DNA from 4 places in the Lelliottia amnigena genome. Region 3 is predicted to be linked to each of the others. Evidence: predicted binding sites of a transcription regulator. Region 3 holds the regulator's gene; each other region holds the start of a gene.

Region 1 (5,758 bases), 2.2 Mb from region 3:
GCGTGCCGGTGATTTATCTGGCAGCGGCGGGGCTGGTGGGGGTGGCATTACTGCTGACGTGGCGCTTAAAAAAACGGCCCCCGACGCAAACGCCGGAGGCCGTTGAATCCTCATCAAAAATTACTTGATGACGATGGTATTGATGATGTTTTCAGCCGTGGTTTGTGCTTTCTGCTGATCTTCTGCTGGCAGCGTGATCTGCAGGGTCAGCAGTTTGCCATCTACTTTACCGAGCACCACGGAAGAGTAAGCGGTCTGGCCCTTCGCGGAGATGATGCTGTCCAGCTGTTGCAACGTGTGGCCTTTCAAGTCGATAGACTTGTTGGTCACAACCTGGAGCTGCGGGTCGCGGCTACGCTGCTGATCTTCCAGACGCTTTGCCAGCACGGCCAGATCTTCGTTGGAGTCGTCGCCCACAATCACAATCACGGCTTTCTGTCCGGTTGCATCGGAATAGACGTGCATATTATTCGCCTGCGTCCCCAGCTTACCGCTCTGATCGGTCATATCCGCTGGCAGGGCGAAACTGAGTTTGCCATCCATCAGCTCGACCGCCTGGCCGGTCGCATTACTTTCTGCGGCCGCGCCCTGAACAGGTGTTTTGGTGTCGCTGTTATCACAGGCCGCAAGACCCACGACCAGCAGGCCAATCCCGACATACTTAACCAGATTGCGCATTGACTTCTTCCTTTCGATAAACGGCCATAACGGCTCATTCATCCATCTTATCACAACTGATAAAGCGAACGTTTAACCAGCCTGCAATGCCGTGATTTCAGATTTATCTGCCAGCCTTTTCAGCAGCATATTTAACAATACGCCGTACATCGGCAGGAAGAACACGATGCTAATAAGCACCTTGAAGCAGTAATCGACCAGCGCGATTTCCATCCAGTGCTCGGCCATAAATGCATCGGGGCTGCGCCAGAAGGCAATAAAGAAGAAGGCCAGCGTGTCGCTCACGTTACCGAACAGCGTTGAGGCGGTCGGTGCCATCCACCAGCGATGGTTTTGACGCAGACGGTTAAATACATGGACGTCAAGAATCTGTCCCAGCGCATAGGCCATAAAGCTTGCGGCGGCGATACGGGCAACAAACAGGTTGAAGTGCAGTAGCGCCTCGAAACCTTGCCAGCTTCCCATATAAAAAAGTGATGAAATGCCATACGACACGAACAGCGCAGGCAGCATCACCGCAAAAATAATGCGTCGAGCCAGCGGCGCGCCAAAAATGCGCACGGTTAAATCAGTCGCGAGAAAAATAAACGGGAAACTGAATGCGCCCCAGGTGGTATGAAAACCAAAAATGGCGATCGGGAGCTGCACCAGATAGTTGCTGGAGGTAATCACCAGCAGATGAAAAAGCGATAGCCAGAACAACGCTTTTACGCGCTGCGATTGAGAGAACTGCGTCATATTGTGACCTTTTTGATTAATGTTTGGGGTGAGGGAACCCAATTTGAATCTGACACCTTAGGCTTCAACAACGAGGCCTGATGGCCCAGATTCTGAACCGGCCGCATAATACTGCTTTGCCTGTACATTGCAATGGCTAATTTTCACGCAATCGTTAACCTGGTTTGCTTTGCCCAAAACGCGGCGTAAACTACAGCCGTTTTTAGATGATTGAGACGATGATGACCGACCTGTTTTCCACTCCAGACCACACCCTTGATGCCCAGGGCCTTCGCTGCCCGGAGCCTGTTATGATGGTGCGTAAAACCGTGCGCACGATGCAAACCGGCGAAACGCTGCTGATTATCGCTGACGATCCGGCGACCACGCGAGACATCCCCGGTTTTTGTACTTTTATGGAACATGAGCTGATCGCGAAAGAGACCGACGCGCTGCCGTATCGCTATCTTTTACGCAAAGGCGCGTGATCGAATCTACGATTTCAAACCATCGTTTCAAAATTTATCGCTTTTGTGAGTTGCTTCACCCCCGCTTTCCAGGACGTAGTCTAATTTTTAAGCGTAAAAATAAAACAACGTTTTAACGCTTATCTCACTACCCTGGAGTTGACCCGATGAAAACGACCCTTAAGCCGTTACTGGCCTCGTTGTGCCTGTCCACCGCGTCACTGCTGTTCGCCACCACGGCGGCAGCGCAAACGATCAAAGCTGCTGATGTTCATCCTGAAGGCTACCCAAACGTGGTGGCCGTGCAAAACATGGGTGAAAAACTCAACCAACAAACCGATGGCAAGCTGGAGATTAAAGTTTTCCCTGGCGGCGTCCTGGGCGATGAAAAGCAAATGATTGAACAGGCGCAGATGGGCGCTATCGATATCATTCGCGTCTCAATGGCGCCTGTGGCGGCGATTTTACCGGATATCGAGGTCTTTACTCTGCCGTACGTGTTCCGCGACGAAGACCACATGCACAAGGTGATTGACGGTGATATCGGCAAAGAGATTGGCGAAAAACTGACGGCTAACCCGAAATCGCGCCTGGTGTTTCTGGGCTGGATGGACTCCGGCACGCGTAATCTGATCACCAAAGAGCCGATCGTCAAACCAGAAGACCTGCAGGGCAAGAAAATCCGCGTGCAGGGCAGCCCGGTCGCACTGGCAACCTTGAAAGCGATGGGGGCCAACTCGGTAGCGATGGGCGTCAGCGAAGTCTATAGCGGGATGCAAACCGGGGTGATTGACGGCGCGGAAAACAACCCGCCAACCTTTGTGGCGCATAACTACATGCCGGTTGCTAAAAACTACACCCTCAGCGGCCACTTCATCACGCCGGAAATGCTGCTCTACTCCAAAGTGAAATGGGACAAACTCAGCGCTGACGATCAGCAGAAAATCAAAACTCTGGCGCGTGAGGCGCAATTTGAGCAGCGCAAACTCTGGGACGCTTACAACCAGCAGGCGCTGGATAAAATGAAAGCGGGCGGCGTGCAATTCCACGACATCGACAAAGCGGTGTTTATCAAGGCGACTGAACCGGTGCGCGCGCAGTACGGCGATAAGCACAAGGAACTGATGCAGGCCATCGCGGACGTCCAGTAAACCCTAACGTGTTCGTGGAGGACGTATGTCCGAACTCTACCTGAAGTGGATGGACCGCCTGTACCTCTTCGCCATGGGCGTCGCGGGCGTGTCGCTACTGGTCATGACGATTGTTATCCCCATCGGCATTTTCTCGCGCTATGTGCTCAATCGCGGGGAATCCTGGCCGGAACCGATCGCGATTATTTGCATGGTGACTTTCACCTTTATCGGCGCGGCGGTGGGGTATCGCGCCGGGTCGCATATTGCGGTGAATATGCTCACCGATCGTCTGCCCGACATGCTCAAAAACCTGTGCGCGCGGATCGTGGATCTGCTGATGTTGCTCATTTCCGCATTGATCTTCTGGTACAGCCTGCTGCTGTGTATCGAACTGTGGGAACAGCCCGTCGCAGAGTTCCCCATCCTCACGTCGGGTGAAAGCTATCTGCCGTTGCCGGTAGGTTCGGCCATTATGATCCTGTTTGTCATTGAGCGTTTGCTGTTTGGCTCGCAGGAAAACCGTCCGGTCGTGTTGATCGGTAACCACAGTTAAGGGGTGAACAATGGATGCATTTATTTTGTTATTCACCCTCGCCATTTTACTGGCGCTGGGGATGCCGGTGGCCTTCGCCGTCGGGCTAAGTGCGGTTGCGGGTGCGCTATGGATTGATCTGCCGCTGGAAGCATTGATGATCCAGATTACCAGCGGGGTGAATAAATTCACGCTGCTGGCGATCCCGTTCTTTATCCTGGCGGGCGCGATCATGGCAGAAGGAGGCATTGCGCGACGGCTGGTGAACTTTGCGTACATTTTCGTCGGCTTTATTCGTGGCGGCCTGTCGCTGGTCAATATCGTCGCATCGACGTTTTTCGGCGCGATTTCCGGTTCATCGGTAGCGGATACGGCATCAATCGGCAGCGTGATGATCCCCGAAATGGAGAAAAAGGGGTATCCGCGCGAGTACGCCGCCGCGGTGACGGCCAGCGGATCGGTGCAGGCGATTTTGATTCCACCCAGCCATAACTCGGTGATTTACTCGCTGGCGGCGGGAGGCACGGTGTCGATCGCCACGCTGTTTATCGCAGGCGTACTACCAGGGTTATTGCTCGGTGTAAGCCTGATGGTTCTGTGCCTCGGTTTTGCGCACAAACGCGGCTATCCGAAAGGTGAAAGAATCCCCTTTAAGCAGGCGGTGAAGATTTTCTTCGATGCGCTGTGGGGGCTGTTGACGGTGGTGATCATTCTGGGCGGAATTTTGTCTGGGATATTCACCGCGACAGAATCGGCGGCAGTCGCCTGTCTGTGGGCGTTTTTCGTCACCATGTTTATCTATCGCGACTACAAGTGGAAAGAGCTGCCGAAACTGATGTGCCGCACGGTGAAAACGGTCACGATCGTGATGATCCTGATTGGCTTTGCGGCCGCGTTTGGTGCGGTGATGACCTACATGCAACTGCCGATGCGGATCACCGAGTTCTTTACATCGCTGTCCGATAACAAGTACGTGATCCTGATGTACCTCAACATCATGCTGCTGCTGATTGGCACGCTGATGGACATGGCGCCGCTGATCCTGATTTTGACGCCAGTACTCTTGCCGGTGACCAACTCGCTGGGTATCGATCCGGTGCACTTCGGGATGATCATGATGGTCAATCTGGGGATCGGACTGATTACGCCGCCGGTTGGCTCGGTGCTGTTTGTCGCCAGCGCGGTGAGTAAACAGCGCATCGAAACCGTAATGCGCGCGATGTTGCCGTTTTACGCCATGCTGCTGGTGGTGCTGGGGATGGTGACGTATATCCCAGCGATATCATTGTGGTTACCGGGGGTTCTGGGGATGCAGTGACAAGGTAAAAAAACGGCAACGTCGGTTGCCGTTTGAGTCATTTCTCCCTCTCCCTGTGGGAAAGGGTTGGGGTGAGGGCATCAGACTGCACAAGGTAAAAAACGGCAACGTCGGTTGCCGTGTGAGTCATTTCTCCCTCTCCCCGTGGGAGAGGGTTGGGGTGAGGGCACCAGTCCGCTCTATTTCTTTCGCAGCAACCGCAGCGCATTTGCGGTCACCAGCACCGTCGCACCGGTATCCGCCAGCACGGCCAGCCACAGTCCAGTTATGCCCAACAGCGTGGTGACCAGGAAAATCCCTTTCAGCCCCAGCGCAATACCAATGTTTTGGCGGATATTGGCACGCGTCGCGCGCGCCAGACCGATCATCTGTGCCAGCCCGGTCAGGCGATTATGAGTCAGCGCGGCGTCGGCCGTTTCCAGCGCCACATCGGTACCGCTGCCCATGGCGATCCCGATGGTCGAGGCTTTCATCGCCGGGGCGTCGTTGATGCCATCGCCCACCATCGCCAGCGGGGCCTGGCCGTTGAGCGCGGTGACGGCCTGCACTTTATCCGCGGGCAAGAGTCCGGCTTTGAATTCAAGGCCCAGCTCATTGGCAATGGCGGCAGCGGCGCGTGGATTATCCCCTGTCAGGATCACACCCTGAATACCCAGCTGATGCAGCGCATCAACGGCCTCTTTGGCATCGTCACGCAGCGTATCGCGCAGCGCCAGAATGCCTTTTGCGATGCCGTCTACAGCCACAATGATGACGGTCTGCCCGGCCTGTTCCAGCTCACTAATTTGCTGGCTCAACGCCTGCGACGGGAATTTATCAGCGGCGGTGATAAGGACTTTTTTCCCGTCTACGTCGGCTTCAATTCCTGAACCGACCAGCGCACGCTGCTCATTTGCTGCCGGAAGAGTTAAGC
Region 2 (5,758 bases), 1.1 Mb from region 3:
GGCAATCGCAATAATTATCGCTGTGAATACTGGATTATGTGCGTCACCTCACGCACAATGAGCGAACACTTTTGCCTCTATGAGGGTAAAAGGCAGCCACACCTGCAGGAGAAAAATAATGCCATCACTCAGTAAAGAAGCCGCTCTCGTCCACGAAGCGCTGGTTGCGCGTGGTCTTGAAACCCCGCTGCGTCCACCGGTCACCGAACTGGACAATGAAACACGCAAACGTCTTATTGCCGGGCACATGACCGAGATTATGCAGTTGCTGAATCTCGACCTGAGCGACGACAGCCTGATGGAGACGCCGCAACGCATCGCAAAAATGTATGTCGACGAGATTTTCTCCGGCCTGGATTACGCTAATTTCCCAAAAATCACCGTCATCGAAAATAAAATGAAAGTCGATGAAATGGTGACCGTGCGCGAAATTACGTTGACGAGTACCTGCGAACACCACTTTGTTACTATCGATGGCAAAGCGACCGTGGCGTATATCCCTAAAGATACGGTGATTGGCCTGTCTAAAATTAACCGCATTGTGCAGTTCTTTGCCCAGCGTCCGCAGGTTCAGGAACGTTTGACCCAGCAAATTCTGACTGCGCTTCAAACGCTGTTGGGGACCAACAATGTGGCTGTATCCATTGATGCCGTGCATTATTGCGTGAAAGCGCGCGGCGTACGTGATGCCACCAGTGCAACGACCACGACCTCCCTTGGCGGTCTGTTTAAGTCGAGCCAGAATACCCGTCAGGAATTTCTGCGCGCAGTGCGTCACCACAACTGATCGGAAGGCAGGATAAATGGAGCGTAATGTCACGCTGGATTTTATACGTGGCGTTGCCATCCTCGGTATCCTGCTGCTCAACATTAGCGCCTTTGGTCTGCCAAAGGCGGCTTATCTCAATCCTGCCTGGTATGGCGAAATCACCCGCCGCGACGCATGGACCTGGGCGATTTTAGATCTGTTTGCGCAGGTCAAATTCCTCACGCTCTTTGCGTTACTTTTTGGTGCGGGTCTCCAGATTTTGCTCAAGCGCGGCAAGCGCTGGATTCAGTCCCGCCTCACGCTGCTGGTCATCCTCGGGTTTATTCACGGTCTGTTTTTGTGGGATGGCGACATTCTTCTGGCCTATGGTTTAGTCGGGCTGATTTGCTGGCGCATGATCCGCGACGCGCAGGATGCCAAAAGCCTGTTTAACACTGGCGTGATGCTCTATGCCATTGGCATTGGGGTCCTGCTGCTGCTGGGTATGATTTCGGGCGGTACCACGAATCGTTCGTGGATCCCTGGCGCGGCATCGCTCCAGTATGAGCAATACTGGAAGCTGAAAGGCGGCGTCGAAGCGATCAGCAATCGGGCGGATATGCTCGGAGACAATCTGCTCGCATTAGGGGCGCAATACGGCTGGCAGCTGGCGGGGATGATGCTGATCGGTGCCGCGCTGATGCGCACCGGCTGGCTAAAAGGGGCGTTTAGCCTCAGGCATTATCGCCTCACGGGAGCCGGACTGGTTCTGTTGGGCATGGCGATTAACCTGCCTGCGGTGAGTGCGCAATGGATGTTGGGCTGGGACTATCGCTGGTGTGCTTTTCTGTTGCAGGCTCCGCGAGAGCTAAGCGCGCCGTTCCAGACCATCGGCTATGCGTCGCTTATTTTCGGGTTCTGGCCGCAAATTGCACGTTTCAGATTAGCCGCTGCTGTCGCGTGCGTTGGACGCATGGCTCTCAGTAATTACCTGCTGCAAACCGTAATCTGCACGACGCTTTTCTATCGATTAGGCCTGTTTATGAAATTCGACAGGTTCCAGCTCATGGCATTTGTGATCCCCGTTTGGATGGTCAACATGCTCTTTTCCGTTATCTGGTTGCGCTATTTCCGTCAGGGCCCGGTGGAATGGGTATGGCGTCAATTAACCGCACTTGCTTCGGGTGTTTCATTGAATAATACATCCAGATAACGATCTGGATCACAATCATTAACAAAACGGATGTAACCGTTTTCATCTGTGTGAGCTTCTTCACGTAGTCCCTTCTCCGTCGCTGCCAAAATAGCCTCCTTGCTAAACACAGGGGGTGTCTGTGAGTTGCTGCAATCCTACAAAGTGTGGTGAATATGATCACCATTCGTGACGTGGCCCGCATCGCGGGTGTTTCTGTTGCTACCGTTTCTCGCGTCCTGAACAACAGCGCGCTGGTGAGTCCTGAAACGCGTGAAAGCGTGATGAAAGCGGTCACGCAGCTGGGCTATCGGCCAAATGCTAACGCTCAGGCGCTCGCCACTCAGGTGAGTGACACCATCGGCGTTGTGGTGATGGATGTGTCAGATGCATTCTTTGGCGCGCTGGTGAAAGCCGTGGACGTTGTTGCCCAGCAGCACAATAAATACGTGCTGATCGGCAACAGCTATCATGAAGCTGAAAAAGAGCGTCATGCCATTGAAGTGCTGATACGTCAGCGATGTAACGCCCTGATTGTTCACTCAAAAGCGTTGAGCGATGAAGAGTTGGCAGGTTTCATGGATCACATCGATGGGATGGTTCTGATTAACCGCGTTGTACCGGGCTACGCCCACCGCTGCGTGGCGCTGGATAACGTCAGCGGCGCCATGATGGCCACGCGAATGCTGATCAATAACGGCCACCAGCGCATCGGTTATCTGGCCTCAAGCCATCACATTGAAGATGACGACATGCGGCGTGAGGGCTGGCAGAACGCAATGAAAGAAGCGGGGATTATGCCTGTCGATAGCTGGATAGGTACCGGTGCACCGGATATGCAGGGTGGGGAGGCCGCCATGGTCGAATTGCTAGGACGCAATTTGCAGCTCACGGCGGTATTTGCCTACAACGACAGCATGGCCGCCGGGGCGCTTACCGCGCTAAAAGACAACGGAATTGCGGTGCCACAGCATTTGTCATTGATTGGTTTCGATGATATCCCCATTGCGCGGTACACAGACCCTCAGCTAACCACGGTGCGTTACCCTATTGCGTCGATGGCGCGTCTTGCCACTGAGTTGGCGTTACAGGGCGCCGCAGGGCAGCTTGATTCGAGCGCAACACACTGTTTCATGCCAACTTTAGTGCGTCGTCATTCTGTTGCTATTCGGCAAATTGTGGCTCCGATCACTAACTGATAACGATGAGTGATGTAACCGTTTTCAATCTGTGAGTAAATTCACAGTATCTTAACAAGGCGCTGACTATGATGTCAGCGTTTTAGGAACTGAAACGCTATGTAACGGTGATTAATCACTTTTACTATAGCCAAAGTGCCGCAAACAACCATAAAGCGCATTTCTGGAGCGTTACCGAACACGGAAGAGAGAAATTTTATAAGTGAACTTCGGCGGTCAGTAACGTTTTTTTAACACCCGCCTGCCGATCGTTATTCACAAGAAGAATTACCCTGCATAAAAAAAACCGGAGATACCATGAATAAGAAGGTTTTGACTCTGTCTGCCGTTATGGCAAGCATGCTTTTTGGCGCAGCAGCGCACGCTGCGGATACCCGTATTGGCGTGACAATCTATAAATACGACGACAACTTCATGTCTGTTGTGCGTAAAGCAATTGAAAAAGATGCTAAAGCAGCGCCAGACGTCCAGCTGCTGATGAACGACTCCCAGAACGACCAGTCCAAACAGAACGATCAGATCGACGTTCTGCTGGCAAAAGGCGTTAAAGCCCTGGCAATCAACCTGGTTGACCCGGCTGCGGCAGGTACGGTTATCGAGAAAGCGCGCGGGCAGAATGTGCCAATCGTCTTCTTTAACAAAGAACCTTCCCGCAAAGCGCTGGACAGCTACGACAAAGCCTTCTACGTGGGTACTGACTCCAAAGAGTCCGGTATTATTCAGGGCGATCTGATCGCTAAACATTGGGCAGCAAACCCGAACTGGGATCTGAATAAAGATGGTCAGATTCAGTTTGTTCTGCTGAAAGGCGAGCCGGGTCACCCGGATGCTGAAGCGCGTACCACTTACGTTATCAAAGAGCTGAACGACAAAGGGCTGAAAACGCAGCAGCTGGCGCTTGATACCGCGATGTGGGATACCGCAATGGCAAAAGACAAGATGGACGCATGGCTGTCTGGTCCGAATGCTAACAAAATCGAAGTGGTTATCGCGAACAACGATGCGATGGCAATGGGTGCGGTTGAAGCGCTGAAAGCGCACAACAAATCATCTATTCCAGTCTTCGGTGTGGATGCATTGCCAGAAGCGCTGGCGCTGGTGAAATCGGGCGCAATGGCCGGTACCGTGCTGAACGACGCTAACAACCAGGCGAAAGCCACCTTCGACCTGGCGAAAAACCTGGCCGCGGGCAAAGGTGCTGCAGATGGCACCACTTGGAAAATCGAGAACAAAATTGTACGTATCCCATACGTGGGCGTAGATCAGTCGAACCTGGCTGAGTTTGTCGGTAAATAAGTTATTTGATTGCATGTTCTCACAGGGCGCAATTCGTTGCGCCCTTTTATAACGCGATATGCGAGGCCGTCAAGGTATAATTATGGTCAGCACAACTACTCAGTCGTCACGCGAATTCTTGTTAGAAATGAGCGGTATTAACAAGTCATTCCCGGGCGTTAAGGCTCTCGATAATGTTAATTTAAAAGTGCGTCCTCACTCTATTCACGCGTTGATGGGAGAGAACGGTGCAGGTAAATCAACATTATTAAAATGCCTTTTTGGAATCTATCAAAAAGATTCTGGTAGCATCCTTTTTCAGGGGAAAGAGATCGATTTCCATTCAGCCAAAGAAGCGCTGGAAAATGGTATTTCGATGGTTCACCAGGAGTTAAACCTGGTGCTTCAACGTTCTGTTATGGACAATATGTGGTTGGGTCGTTATCCGACCAAAGGCGTATTTGTCGATCAGGACAAAATGTACCGTGATACAAAAGCTATTTTCGATGAACTGGATATTGAGATTGACCCGCGCGCACGCGTAGGGACATTATCCGTTTCGCAGATGCAGATGATCGAAATTGCAAAAGCTTTCTCCTATGATGCGAAAATTGTCATCATGGATGAGCCAACATCTTCATTGACGGAAAAAGAGGTGAATCACCTTTTCACTATTATCCGTAAATTGAAAGATCGTGGCTGCGGTATTGTGTACATCTCGCATAAAATGGAAGAAATTTTCCAGCTTTGCGATGAAATCACTATTCTGCGTGATGGTCAGTGGATCGCCACCCAGCCTCTCGAAGGGCTGGACATGGACAAAATCATCGCCATGATGGTTGGGCGCTCTTTGAACCAGCGCTTCCCGGACAAACAGAACACGCCAGGCGAAGTGATTCTTGAGGTGCGCAACCTCACGTCGCTGCGTCAGCCTTCCATCCGCGATGTCTCTTTCGATCTGCACAAAGGCGAAATTCTGGGTATTGCCGGGCTGGTCGGTGCAAAGCGTACTGATATTGTGGAAACCCTGTTTGGTATCCGTGAGAAAGCCGATGGCACCATCACGCTGCACGGTAAAAAAATTAATAACCATAATGCCAACGAAGCCATTAATCATGGTTTTGCACTGGTGACTGAAGAGCGTCGCTCGACGGGTATTTACGCGTATCTCGATATTAACTTTAACTCGTTAATTTCGAATATTCGTAACTATAAGAATAAAGTCGGCCTGCTGGATACTTCCCGCATGAAAAGCGATACCCAATGGGTTATCGATTCAATGCGTGTGAAGACCCCAGGACATCAGACGCAAATTGGTTCGCTTTCCGGCGGTAACCAACAGAA
Region 3 (5,758 bases):
CCAGGTAGTTGCCGAGGGTGAATCCCACACCAATCAACACCAGCATTGCCGTTACAAAGAACGGTGTGGCATGCGTAATGTCGTGCAGCACGGGCGAAATATAGGTATAGAGCGTAAACATCGCTCCAGCGCCCAGTACCGTCGTCAACAGCGCAGACAGCACCTGCGGACGGAGCAGAACCGACAGCTCTTTGCGCACATCCGGACGCTCGCCCGCTCCGCCTTTCGGCAACGAGAAGAACAGCGCGATCATCGCCACGACACCCAGCATCGCTGTCGCAAGGAAAGACATACGCCAGCCGATGACTTCACCCAGCCAGGTGGCCGCCGGCACGCCGCCAATATTCGCAATCGTTAGCCCCATAAACATCGTGGCGACCGCGCTGGCCTGCCTATGTTTGGGTACCACGCTTGCGGCCACTACCGATCCTAAACCAAAGAATGCGCCGTGGTTGAGGCTTGTCAGAATGCGCGACAACAGGAGGGTGGTGTAGTCCGGAGAGAGCGCCGAAAGCACATTACCCAGCGTGAAGATGGCCATCAGAAAAATAAGCGCATTACGACGCGCGCGATGGGAAAGCAGTAACGTCATCAGGGGTGCGCCGATCATCACGCCAATGGCATAAGCACTGATCAGCATGCCCGCCGCAGGAATAGAAACGTCAACCCCTTTAGCGATGACCGGTAAAAGCCCCATTGGGGAAAACTCGGTGGTGCCGATCCCAAATGCGCCAATCGCAAGGGCCAGCAGTGGAAAATTGATTTTCATTCATTAACTCCGGATACTGTGCCTTTACGCGACACAGAAAAACATGCCGAAAGCATGACAGCAATCACAAAAAATGAGAAGTTAACAAATTGGCAAAAGATTATTGTCGGGAGAGTAACAATGAAAGGAAGAAAACGAGGGAGAAGGCTCTCCCCCGCCTGAATCAGTGCAGAATAGCTGTAAAACTTGCCGCAACAATCAAACCCAGCACGATAATCGTGGTCGTTAACGAAAACTTAAGATCGGTATTCATCAATTTTTCTCCTTTTAATCCCCACATGAAAAGTGAGCTTGCTCATTTTTACACAGTTTACCTCAAAAATCTTCCTGGATTTAGGCTGATAACCTTTTTTGCGCTTCCCCTTTTCATCAAGATAAGACAAAATTCCACGCTAAATTTATAAGCGTACCGGCCACTGACCCCCTCCTGACGTCCTGTGTCGTTTTCCCGGCGTATCGCAATTCAATTTGCGAGATTAGGGTGAGAGAAGGCAAACGTTTACCTCTCAATTTATCAGGAGCTTAGGATATGGTCTGGAGTGACAGCTAATGGCAACAATTAAAGATGTAGCGAAACGCGCAAACGTTTCCACTACAACCGTATCACATGTAATTAACAAAACCCGTTTCGTGGCGGAAGAGACGCGCAACGCCGTTTGGGCTGCAATCAAAGAATTGCACTACTCACCGAGCGCCGTTGCTCGCAGCTTGAAAGTGAATCACACCAAGTCAATTGGTCTGCTGGCGACCAGCAGTGAAGCGGCCTATTTCGCCGAAATTATCGAAGCGGTTGAGAAAAACTGCTTCCAGAAAGGCTATACCCTGATTCTGGGAAATGCCTGGAACAGCCAGGAAAAACAGCGCGCTTACCTGTCGATGATGGCGCAAAAGCGCGTCGATGGCCTGTTGGTCATGTGTTCCGAATATCCAGAATCCGTGCTGTCGATGCTCGAGGAGTATCGTCATATCCCAATGGTGGTAATGGATTGGGGTGACACGCGCGCAGACTTTACCGATTCCGTTAACGATAACGCCTTCGAAGGCGGTTACATGGCTGGCCGTTACCTGATCGAACGTGGTCATCGCGAGATTGGTGTCATCCCCGGCCCGCTTGAGCGCAACACCGGAGCTGGCCGCCTGGCGGGCTTTATGAAAGCCATGGAAGAAGCGCTGATTACCGTCCCGGAAAACTGGATTGTACAGGGCGACTTTGAGCCAGAATCGGGCTACCGCGCGATGCAGCAGATTGTTTCGCAGTCACATCGTCCGACAGCCGTGTTCTGCGGCGGTGATATTATGGCAATGGGTGCGCTTTGCGCAGCCGATGAGCTGGGTTTACGCGTCCCGCAGGATATTTCCGTGATCGGGTATGATAACGTGCGCAACGCTCGCTACTTTACTCCCGCACTGACGACGATTCATCAGCCGAAAGACTCCCTGGGTGAAACGGCGTTCAACATGCTGATGGATCGTATCGTCAGCAAGCGTGAAGAGTCTCAGTCAATTGAAGTCCATCCGCGTCTGATTGAACGTCGCTCCGTCGCTGATGGACCGTTCCGCGATTACCGTCGTTAATCGTTTCTACGGGGCCGGTTATTCCGGCTCCCGTAGCCACTCTCTGTTCAGCGTTTCACTATCACCTAAATAGTCCAGCAACCAGGCCAGCGCAGGCGACATATCGTTTTGCTGCCATGTCAGGCAGCAGGCCGCGACCGGAAACGGATTTTCAAGCTCGAGCGCCACCCATTCTCCGCGATCGATCCGTGGACGCGCGAAATGCACAGGCACCATCCCCACACACAACCCAGCCGACAAACAGGTTGCCGACGATTCCCAGTCTGGCGCGACGACCCGCCGCTGGTTATCAAGCAGCCAGGTGATGCGTTTTGGCAGCGATCGTGACGTATCCTCCATCACCAACGACGGCCAGTTGCGCAACACGTCATCACTCAGTGGGCCTTCAATCGTTGCCAGAGGATGATCGCTTGCCACCACGCAGCGCCAGCTCAATGTTCCCATGTCCCGAAAGGCATAGCGGCCCCCGACGGGAATGGCCTGTGTCGCGCCGATCGCCATCTCCACCCTACCGTCGGATAACGCATCCCACACGCCATTAAACACTTCCTGGGACACGCGAAGTTCCACATCCGAGAAATGGCGATAGAAATCGACTACCATCTGCCGCGTCCGTTCAGGTTTAACGATGTTATCCACCGCAATCGAAAGATGGCCGCGCCAGCCATTGGCAATCTGCTGGCACTGTTCACGCGTGATCATCATTTTTTTGATAACAGATCGGCCTTCTTTCAAAAACCATACGCCAGCGGGGGTCAGAACGACATCCCGATGACGGCGTTCGAACAAGGGAACCGCCAGCCACTCCTCCATCTGACGTACCGTATAGCTGACGGCAGACGGTACGCGATGCAGTTCTTGCGCGGCTCCGCTAAAGCTACCATTTCGGGCGACAGCATCCACAACTTCTAATGAATATTCAGACCACATTTTTTGCCTGCAAAATTTTTGAACGCAACCGCCAAATATTAGCGTTTCACAAGCCAGATTGCACTCCCTACACTCTGCGCCAAAGTACACCTGCCTTCATTAGGAAATGACAATGCAACCCAACAACGGATTCTTAGTCTGGCTCGGCGGTTTGAGCGTGCTGGGCTTTTTAGCCACCGACATGTATTTGCCGGCGTTTGCCGCGATGCAGGAAGACCTGCAGACACCTGCTGCCGCGATCAGCGCAAGCCTCAGCTTGTTCCTGGCCGGTTTTGCCTTCGCACAGCTGCTGTGGGGACCGCTCTCTGACCGTTATGGCTGCAAACCTATTCTTCTTCTCGGGTTAACCATCTTTGCGCTGGGATGTCTGGGCATGCTGTGGGTGCGTGATGCAACCTGGCTGCTGGTACTGCGCTTTGTACAGGCGTTTGGCGTGTGTGCTGCCGCGGTGACCTGGCAGGCGCTGGTCACCGACTACTATCCCGCATCGCGCGTTAACCGTATTTTTGCGACCATCATGCCGCTCGTGGGGCTTTCACCGGCTCTGGCGCCGCTGCTCGGGAGCTGGATTCTGGTGCATTTTGACTGGCAGGCGATCTTTGCCACGCTGTTTATCATCACCCTGGCTCTGATGCTGCCCGCGTTTGCGCTTAAGCCCGCTCAAGCCAAGCCGGTCGGGAACAATGCGACCCGTGTCACCTTTATGTCACTGCTGCGTTCCCGCGCTTATCGTGGAAATGTGCTGATTTACGCGGCCTGTTCCGCGAGCTTTTTTGCCTGGCTCACTGGCTCACCGTTTATTCTGCACGACATGGGTTACACCCCGGCAGTGATTGGCCTGAGCTACGTGCCGCAGACCATCGCGTTCCTTGTCGGCGGCTATGGCTGTCGCGCAGCGCTGCAAAAATGGCAGGGGCAACAGATGCTGCCCTGGCTGTTGGTGCTGTACGCACTGAGCGTTATCGGCACCTGGGCTGTCGGGTTTATTCCAAACGTCGGCCTGGCTGAAATCTTAATTCCGTTCTGCGTGATGGCCGTCGCCAACGGCGCTATTTATCCGATCGTGGTTGCCCAGGCGCTACGTCCGTTTCCTCATGCAACGGGTCGTGCTGCGGCGTTACAAAACACGCTGCAATTGGGTCTGTGTTTCCTCTCAAGCCTCATTGTTTCGGCATTGATCGCCACGCCATTGATGACGACCACCAGCGTGATGCTGGTGACGGTCGCGCTCGCCGCACTCGGTTATCGCATGCAAGTTTCAGCCACTGAAAATATGCAAGATGGAACGGCGGTAGAATCGTCACAAGCATAGTCGTGGACGTAATTATCTGATTTACGAGTGATTAGGCTGCTAACAACTTTCAGTTGAATGCGTGATTTTTGAAGCCTATACTAAATTTGGTTCATATAATTACGATAAATATTATCTGTTAACGGGAGCCGGAGTGCTCCCGTTTTACCATGGAAGGCTTTTCGGCAAGGGTTATCTCCCTTCCTCTGTTCTACGTCGGATACTAGCCTCACGGATAATTCCGTGAGACTTCTCACAAACCATAAAAAGCGGCTACGCTGTTTGAAGGTTCTGATCACATCAGGTGATGGAGAAGCTATGAGTTCATCGTGCATAGAAGAAGTCAGCCTTCGGGACGACAATTGGTCCCGAATAGTGAGTGAGTTATTGAGTCGCGCGGGCATTACCGTCAATGGGCCCGCCCCTTCTGATATTCAGGTCAAACATCCCGATTTTTTTAAGCGCGTGTTACAGGAGGGATCGCTCGGATTGGGCGAAAGCTTTATGGACGGCTGGTGGGAGTGTGAGCGGCTGGATGTTTTTTTCAACAACGTGCTGCGCGCCGGCCTTGATAGGCAACTCCCTCACCATCTGAGAGACACTTTACGCATCGCCTCCGCCCGCCTGTTTAATCTGCAAAGTAAAAAGCGGGCGTGGATTGTCGGGAAGGAACATTACGATCTCGGTAATGACCTGTTCACGCGGATGCTCGACCCCTTGATGCAGTATTCTTGCGCTTACTGGAAAGACGCCTCAACGCTTGAGGAGGCACAGTTAGCCAAACTCCACCTCATCTGCGAGAAATTACAGCTGCAACCCGGCATGCGCGTGCTGGATATTGGCTGCGGCTGGGGAGGACTGGCGTATTACATGGCCAAAAATTACGGTGTCAGCGTGGTGGGCGTGACCATTTCTGCAGAACAGCAAAAAATGGCTCAGGACCGCTGCGAGGGTCTGGACGTCACCATTTTATTGCAAGATTACCGTGACCTTGACGACCAGTTTGACCGCATTGTCTCTGTTGGGATGTTTGAACACGTCGGCCCCAAAAATTACGATACCTATTTCGCGGTCACCGATCGCAATCTCAAGCCAGACGGCGTGTTCCTTCTCCACACAATCGGTTCCAAAAAAACGGACCATACTGTCGATCCGTGGATCAATAAATACATTTTCCCGAACGGTTGTCTCCC
Region 4 (5,758 bases), 340 kb from region 3:
CCGCACCAGGCCAACGCCCGCCCACAGGTTCGGACTGATTTCGAGATTTTCGCGTTTACCGTTATGAAGAGAGGCCATCCGGTGCTGGCCCACTGAATCAGTTTTGGCCAGGGCGGCCTGCGCTTTGGCAATGGTGTCATCGTCAAGGTGTGAAATCAGACGATCGGCGGCCTGCCACGCTTCCTGATTCGTCTCCCGCACAATGACGTGTAGACGGATCCCAAAACGCACCTGACGGCCATGCGCGGCGGCTTTGGCGCGCACCTGTTCAATTTTCTCTTTCACCTGTTCAGGCGGTTCGCCCCAGGTGAGATACAAATCGACCTGTTCTGCCGCCAGATCCTGTGCAACGTCCGACGATCCGCCAAAGTAAAGAGGAGGACGCGGCTGCTGAACCGGTGGGAAATAGAGTTTCGCATCACGTACGTGAATGTGTTTGCCTTCATAGGTGACGGTTTCGCCCTCAAGCAGACGACGCCAGACGCGGGTGAATTCTGCCGAGGCCTCATAGCGTTCGGTGTGGTCGAGGAAGACGCCGTCTCCCGCGAGTTCCGTCGGGTCGCTGCCGGTCACCAGATTAAACAGCGCACGCCCGTTTGAGAGTCGGTCAAGCGTGGCGGCCTGGCGTGCGGCAACGGTCGGGGAAACCACGCTTGGGCGCAGGGCGACTAAAAACTTCAGACGCTGCGTGACCGGGATCATGGCCGCGGCCACCAGCCAGGCATCTTCGCAGGAACGGCCAGTGGGAATCAGTACGCCGGTGAATCCGATTCTGTCTGCGGCTTGCGCGATTTGTTGCAGGTAGCCGTAATCGACCGGACGCGCCCCTTCCTCAGTACCAAGATAATGCCCATCACCGTGGGTCGGTAAAAACCAGAACAGATTAAGACTCATGATTTCGATCCTTCTTTGCCAGCGGGTTGCCAGATACGGTCGCGAATATCGATCTTTTTAGGGAGCAGACGGTTTTCATAAAACAGATCGGCGGTTTGTTGCTGCAAAACTGCCGTGTGGGCGTCAACAGGCTTGATCACGGTTATTGGGCGGTGATCCAGATAGCTTGCGATCACCGGTTCGGGCAGGCCCATGGTTTTTGCCAGCAGAGCGATACTCTCCTGACGTTGGCTTTGGGTGAGCGCATCTGCCTCACTGAAGGTGTTCAGCACACCTTGTATAAATTCGCCGTTCTTTTCGGCATAAGGACGCGCGGCAAGATAGAACGAACCGGTCTGTTTAAGCGTTTCGCCATCTTTTAGAACGCGAACGCCACCCTGAAGCAGAGCCGCAGAATAGTACGGGTCCCAGATGGCCCAGGCGTCCACGTTATTTTGCTGGAAAGCGGCGCGCGCATCGGCTGGGCTTAAGTAGATCGGCTGAATATCCTTGAACGTCAGGCCCGCTTGTTGCAGCGCGCGAAGCAACAGATTGTGCGAACTGGACCCTTTCTGGAACGCAACTTTATGGCCTTTAAGATCCGCGACGGTTTTAATCGGACTGTTTTCAGGCACCAGGATAACTTCGGCCTTAGGCTTGGCCGGTTCTACGCCCACGTAAACCAGATCAGCGCCTGCGGCCTGGGCGAATATCGGCGGAATATCTCCCGTACTGCCTACATCTATACTGCCCACATTGAGTGCTTCGAGCATTTGTGGGCCAGCCGGGAATTCAATCCACGAAAACGTGGTCTGCGGATAACGTTTTTCCAGCAGCTGATGGCTTTTTGCCAGCACCATGCTGATGCTGCCTTTCTGGTAGCCGATACGTAAACTTTCCGGCGCAGCATTCGCCGCATGAGCCAGCGCGGAGACGGCCAGCAAACCCGTTAGCCCGAGACGAAAGAGGTGTTTAAACATGGGCGACTCCTTTCAGACGGCCAAAGGTAGGGGCTTGAGCATCGCGGCGATGCAATGCCTGCCAAAACGTTTCGAGTGCGCTATCCAGACGCGATTGCAAGTTGGGGGTGAACTGTGGTTTATGCTGATAATCCACAACCTGAGAATCATCGGCGAACACGCCGTGCAGGATCTCCTGGGCTTTCAGCGCATTGAGAACGGGCTTGAGGGCATAATCAACGGCCAGCATATGGGCGACGGTGCCACCGGTCGCCAGCGGAAGGACGACTTTTCCCTCCAGCGCGCGTTCAGGCAGCAGATCGAGAAGCGTTTTTAGCGCGCCAGAAAATGAGGCTTTGTAAATCGGCGTCGCCACAATCAGGCCATCAGCCCCCTTGAGTTGCTGAATCAGCGCCTGAAGCGCCGGACTTTCAAACCGGGCATACAGCAGATCTTCAGGCTCAAAGTTATGCAGATTCCAGTGACACACTTCGACATCCCGCGAATTCAGCTGTTCGCGGGCATATTCCAGCAGGGCACTGGAACGTGAAGGAAAACGCGGACTTCCAGCCAACGTGATGACGCGCATGTTTGCTCCTTATAACCATTTGTTTGCTTTTATCTAACATTGATAACAATTTTCAGGAGTGTGACATTGCGGGGTTATTCCACTAAATGATTTATCTGGAATTAAAAATCCGGAAAATGCATAAGAAACCGCCAGAAAGGAAAACGATTGCGCAGAAAGCCGTTTTATTGCCTCAGGTCAATTCCCTTTCGCGCTGCGATCGCTGATAATCCGTGTCCGGTTTGCACACCGGAATCCAGGAGAGTTCATGTATTACCCCTTCGTTCGTAAAGCCCTTTTCCAGCTCGATCCCGAGCGCGCTCATGAATTGACATTCCAGCAGTTACGTCGCATTACAGGAACACCTTTGGAAGCGCTGGTGCGCCAGAAAGTGCAGGAAAAACCTGTTCAATGTATGGGACTGACGTTTAAGAATCCCCTGGGCCTGGCTGCTGGCCTGGACAAGAACGGCGAGTGTATTGATGCGCTGGGCGCGATGGGATTTGGTTCCATTGAAGTCGGCACGGTCACGCCACGGCCACAAGCAGGTAACGATAAGCCGCGACTGTTCCGTCTGGTTGAAGCCGAAGGGTTGATCAATCGAATGGGCTTTAATAATCACGGTGTCGATCATCTGATCGAGAACGTAAAAAAAGCGCATTTTGACGGCGTGCTGGGTATTAATATTGGCAAAAATAAAGATACGCCGGTAGAGCAGGGTAAAGATGACTATCTGATTTGTATGGAAAAAGTCTATGCTTATGCGGGTTATATTGCGGTTAATATCTCGTCGCCAAATACCCCTGGTTTACGTACGCTGCAATATGGTGAAGCGCTGGACGATCTGTTATCAGCCATTAAAAATAAACAAAATGAACTGCAGGCAATTCACCATAAATATGTTCCGGTCGCGGTTAAGATCGCCCCGGATCTTTCCGTGGATGAATTGATCCAGGTTGCTGATAGTTTGGTTCGCCATAATATTGATGGTGTTATTGCGACCAATACGACTCTCGATCGATCATTGGTCATCGGAATGAATAATTCGGATGAAATGGGTGGGTTAAGTGGTCGTCCGGTGCAATTAAAAAGCACAGAAATTATTCGCGCGTTGTCTGCAGAATTAAAAGGGCGTTTACCGATCATTGGCGTGGGGGGAATCGACTCGGTCATCGCTGCGCGTGAGAAGATGGCTGCGGGTGCGACGCTGGTACAAATTTATTCTGGTTTTATTTTTAAAGGCCCTCAATTGATTAAAGAAATCGTTAATCATATCTAAACTTTTCTCTCTATAAGACAACCAGGGCTTTATTTCCGGCCTTGGTTGTTTTATATTCCGTCATTGTTGCTTATTTAGACATTATGGTCTTTTATTTATTGATGTTATAAACGAAGCGACAATCAGGACATTTTAAGAACAGGATGTGAGGGACGGGAGAGGAAAATGCGAATTAAACCTGACGATAACTGGCGCTGGTATTTTTGTGAAGAGCACGATCGAATGATGCTCGATTTAGCCAATGGCATGTTATTTCGTTCTCGCTATGCCCGCCGTATGCTCACACCTGATGCCTTTGCCCCATCGGGCTTTTGCGTCGATGATGCAGCCCTTTATTTCTCGTTTGAAGAGAAGTGCCGCGACTTCGTGCTAACCAAAGAACAACGTGCTGAGTTGATTTTGAACGCGCTGGTGGCTATTCGTTTCCTCAAGCCTCAGATGCCGAAAAGCTGGCACTTTCTCGCTCATGGCCAGGCGTGGATGCCGGGCACGGGTGATGCAGCTTGCGTGCATCTCAGCGATACATCGGAAGAGGTGAGTTTGCTGGTGGTTGAGCCTGGCGAAAATGCAGCACTTTGCTTGCTGGCACAACCCGGCGTGATCATTGCCGGGCGTACGATGCAACTGGGTGATGCGATCAAAGTCATGAATGACAGACTCAAACCGCAGCTCCGTGTGGATTCATTTAGCCTGGAACAGGCCGTTTAAAGCTCAAGCTGTAGCGATGTTTTAGGGACGCAGCTGCAGCAAAGAATGGTGCCATCTTCGCCTACCGCTGATTTTTTCAATGCTGTCACTTCGCCGTCTATCAGTTTGATACGACAGCAACCGCAAATCCCCGCGCGACACGAATAAGGAACGCGAATTCCGGCTTGCTCCAGTTGCTCAAGCAAGACTTGTTGATTGTTCCCCTTGAGCGTTTGCCCTTGCCACTGAAGGGTCACCGCCGTTACAGGTTGCACTTCCACTTCTGCCGTTTCTTCTTCCGCGCCTGCGCCGTAGATTCGACCCGCTCCGGTGGACAGGATTTCGACTTCATCGCCCACGCGAATCACACCGCTGGAGCGAGGGATCAGGTTCTGACCAAAATCGACATCGCCGTTATCCTGCGCGGTTCGGAAAGATTGCAACGTTTTAAGCGGTTCGCCGGAAGGGTGTTTTTGACCTTTCTCAGGGCTGATAGTGGTGAAAATGCAGCGGCTACAGGGTTTGACGACATCGAAGATCACGCTGCCAATGCGAATCACTTTCCAGGTATCTTCTTCCCATGCTTGCGCGCCAGTCACAACCAGATTGGGGCGAAACTGCTCCATTTGTACGCTCGCGGAACAACGATTCTGTAAATCCCGCAGTGAGGCTTCATTGGTGAGCAGGAAAGGGAAACCGTCGGCAAAGGAAAGCGGAACGGATTCAAAGTGCTGAACGCGGCGCGTCAATTCGGGCCCTACCCAGCGCAACTGTACCGGGCGAGAGAAAAAGCCGCTTAGCCAACGGTTGATCTCTTCGGGGGCAATACGCGCTGTAAAATGATTGCGCCAGACTTCGGTCGGTTCATCAACGGGCGAGAAATCATTGAAGCGCGCAATGACGCTGGATCCGTCCGGTGCCGTGAGATGTAAACCGTCATGCAGCGGCGCGGGAATAAACCGCACCATTTGCGGAAACTGACGCGCAGTGATGAACGTTCCGTCAGGCTCAGTGACCATAAAAATGCGATCGAAAGCAAAACCGCTGACGTCTGCGAGTGCATGCGTCAGGCCAATTCCGCGCATTGATTTGACTGGATGGATAAAAAGCCTGGATAACGTCGCCACTGCACACTCCCCTCAATAAAAATAAGCCTTCAACTTTATGACATATCACCCGGATTATCTATATACACTTTATTCACTGGCGCGCCGTTTTGTTGGCTTCATCAGCGTGCTGGCGCGAGGCAAATCGAATGATTCTGTGTATAATGCGCAACAATTTTCTATGAGTAATAAGTGACAATATGAATTCTCTGTTTGCCAGTACGGCCCGTGGGCTGGAAGAGCTGTTAAAAACTGAACTGGAAAGCCTTGGCGCGCGTGAGTGCCA

What was found. Region 3 encodes PurR, which represses purine synthesis genes. Its sites were predicted from a motif close to CANGCAAACGTTTGCNTG; they were not measured.
Region 1: a site for PurR is predicted at 1,561-1,578, ahead of tusA (sulfurtransferase TusA). Genes of this name have one in related genera too.
Region 2: a site for PurR is predicted at 1,991-2,008, ahead of galS (HTH-type transcriptional regulator GalS). Genes of this name have one in related genera too.
Region 4: a site for PurR is predicted at 2,558-2,575, ahead of pyrD (quinone-dependent dihydroorotate dehydrogenase). Genes of this name have one in related genera too.

The regions. Positions count from the first base shown of each region.
Region 1 is NZ_CP077236.1:1,484,079-1,489,836, reverse strand. It holds gene I6L74_RS07100 (MFS transporter) at 1-128, shown strand, start outside; gene I6L74_RS07095 (DcrB family lipoprotein) at 121-678, opposite strand; gene I6L74_RS07090 (7-cyano-7-deazaguanine/7-aminomethyl-7-deazaguanine transporter) at 751-1,416, opposite strand; gene tusA (sulfurtransferase TusA) at 1,638-1,883, shown strand; gene I6L74_RS07080 (TRAP transporter substrate-binding protein) at 2,030-3,013, shown strand; gene I6L74_RS07075 (TRAP transporter small permease) at 3,039-3,548, shown strand; gene I6L74_RS07070 (TRAP transporter large permease) at 3,559-4,845, shown strand; gene zntA (Zn(II)/Cd(II)/Pb(II) translocating P-type ATPase ZntA) at 5,025-5,758, opposite strand, start outside.
Region 2 is NZ_CP077236.1:278,739-284,496, reverse strand. It holds gene I6L74_RS01390 (YbfB/YjiJ family MFS transporter) at 1-14, shown strand, start outside; gene folE (GTP cyclohydrolase I FolE) at 119-787, shown strand; gene yeiB (DUF418 domain-containing protein YeiB) at 804-1,961, shown strand; gene galS (HTH-type transcriptional regulator GalS) at 2,117-3,139, shown strand; gene mglB (galactose/glucose ABC transporter substrate-binding protein MglB) at 3,437-4,435, shown strand; gene mglA (galactose/methyl galactoside ABC transporter ATP-binding protein MglA) at 4,518-5,758, shown strand, end outside.
Region 3 is NZ_CP077236.1:3,689,056-3,694,813, reverse strand. It holds gene I6L74_RS17405 (MFS transporter) at 1-769, opposite strand, end outside; gene cydH (cytochrome bd-I oxidase subunit CydH) at 933-1,022, opposite strand; gene purR (HTH-type transcriptional repressor PurR) at 1,319-2,344, shown strand; gene punR (DNA-binding transcriptional activator PunR) at 2,363-3,274, opposite strand; gene punC (purine nucleoside transporter PunC) at 3,387-4,586, shown strand; gene cfa (cyclopropane fatty acyl phospholipid synthase) at 4,884-5,758, shown strand, end outside.
Region 4 is NZ_CP077236.1:3,346,622-3,352,379, forward strand. It holds gene ssuD (FMNH2-dependent alkanesulfonate monooxygenase) at 1-894, opposite strand, end outside; gene I6L74_RS15615 (sulfonate ABC transporter substrate-binding protein) at 891-1,853, opposite strand; gene ssuE (NADPH-dependent FMN reductase) at 1,846-2,421, opposite strand; gene pyrD (quinone-dependent dihydroorotate dehydrogenase) at 2,669-3,679, shown strand; gene zapC (cell division protein ZapC) at 3,845-4,387, shown strand; gene I6L74_RS15635 (YcbX family protein) at 4,384-5,493, opposite strand; gene rlmKL (bifunctional 23S rRNA (guanine(2069)-N(7))-methyltransferase RlmK/23S rRNA (guanine(2445)-N(2))-methyltransferase RlmL) at 5,673-5,758, shown strand, end outside.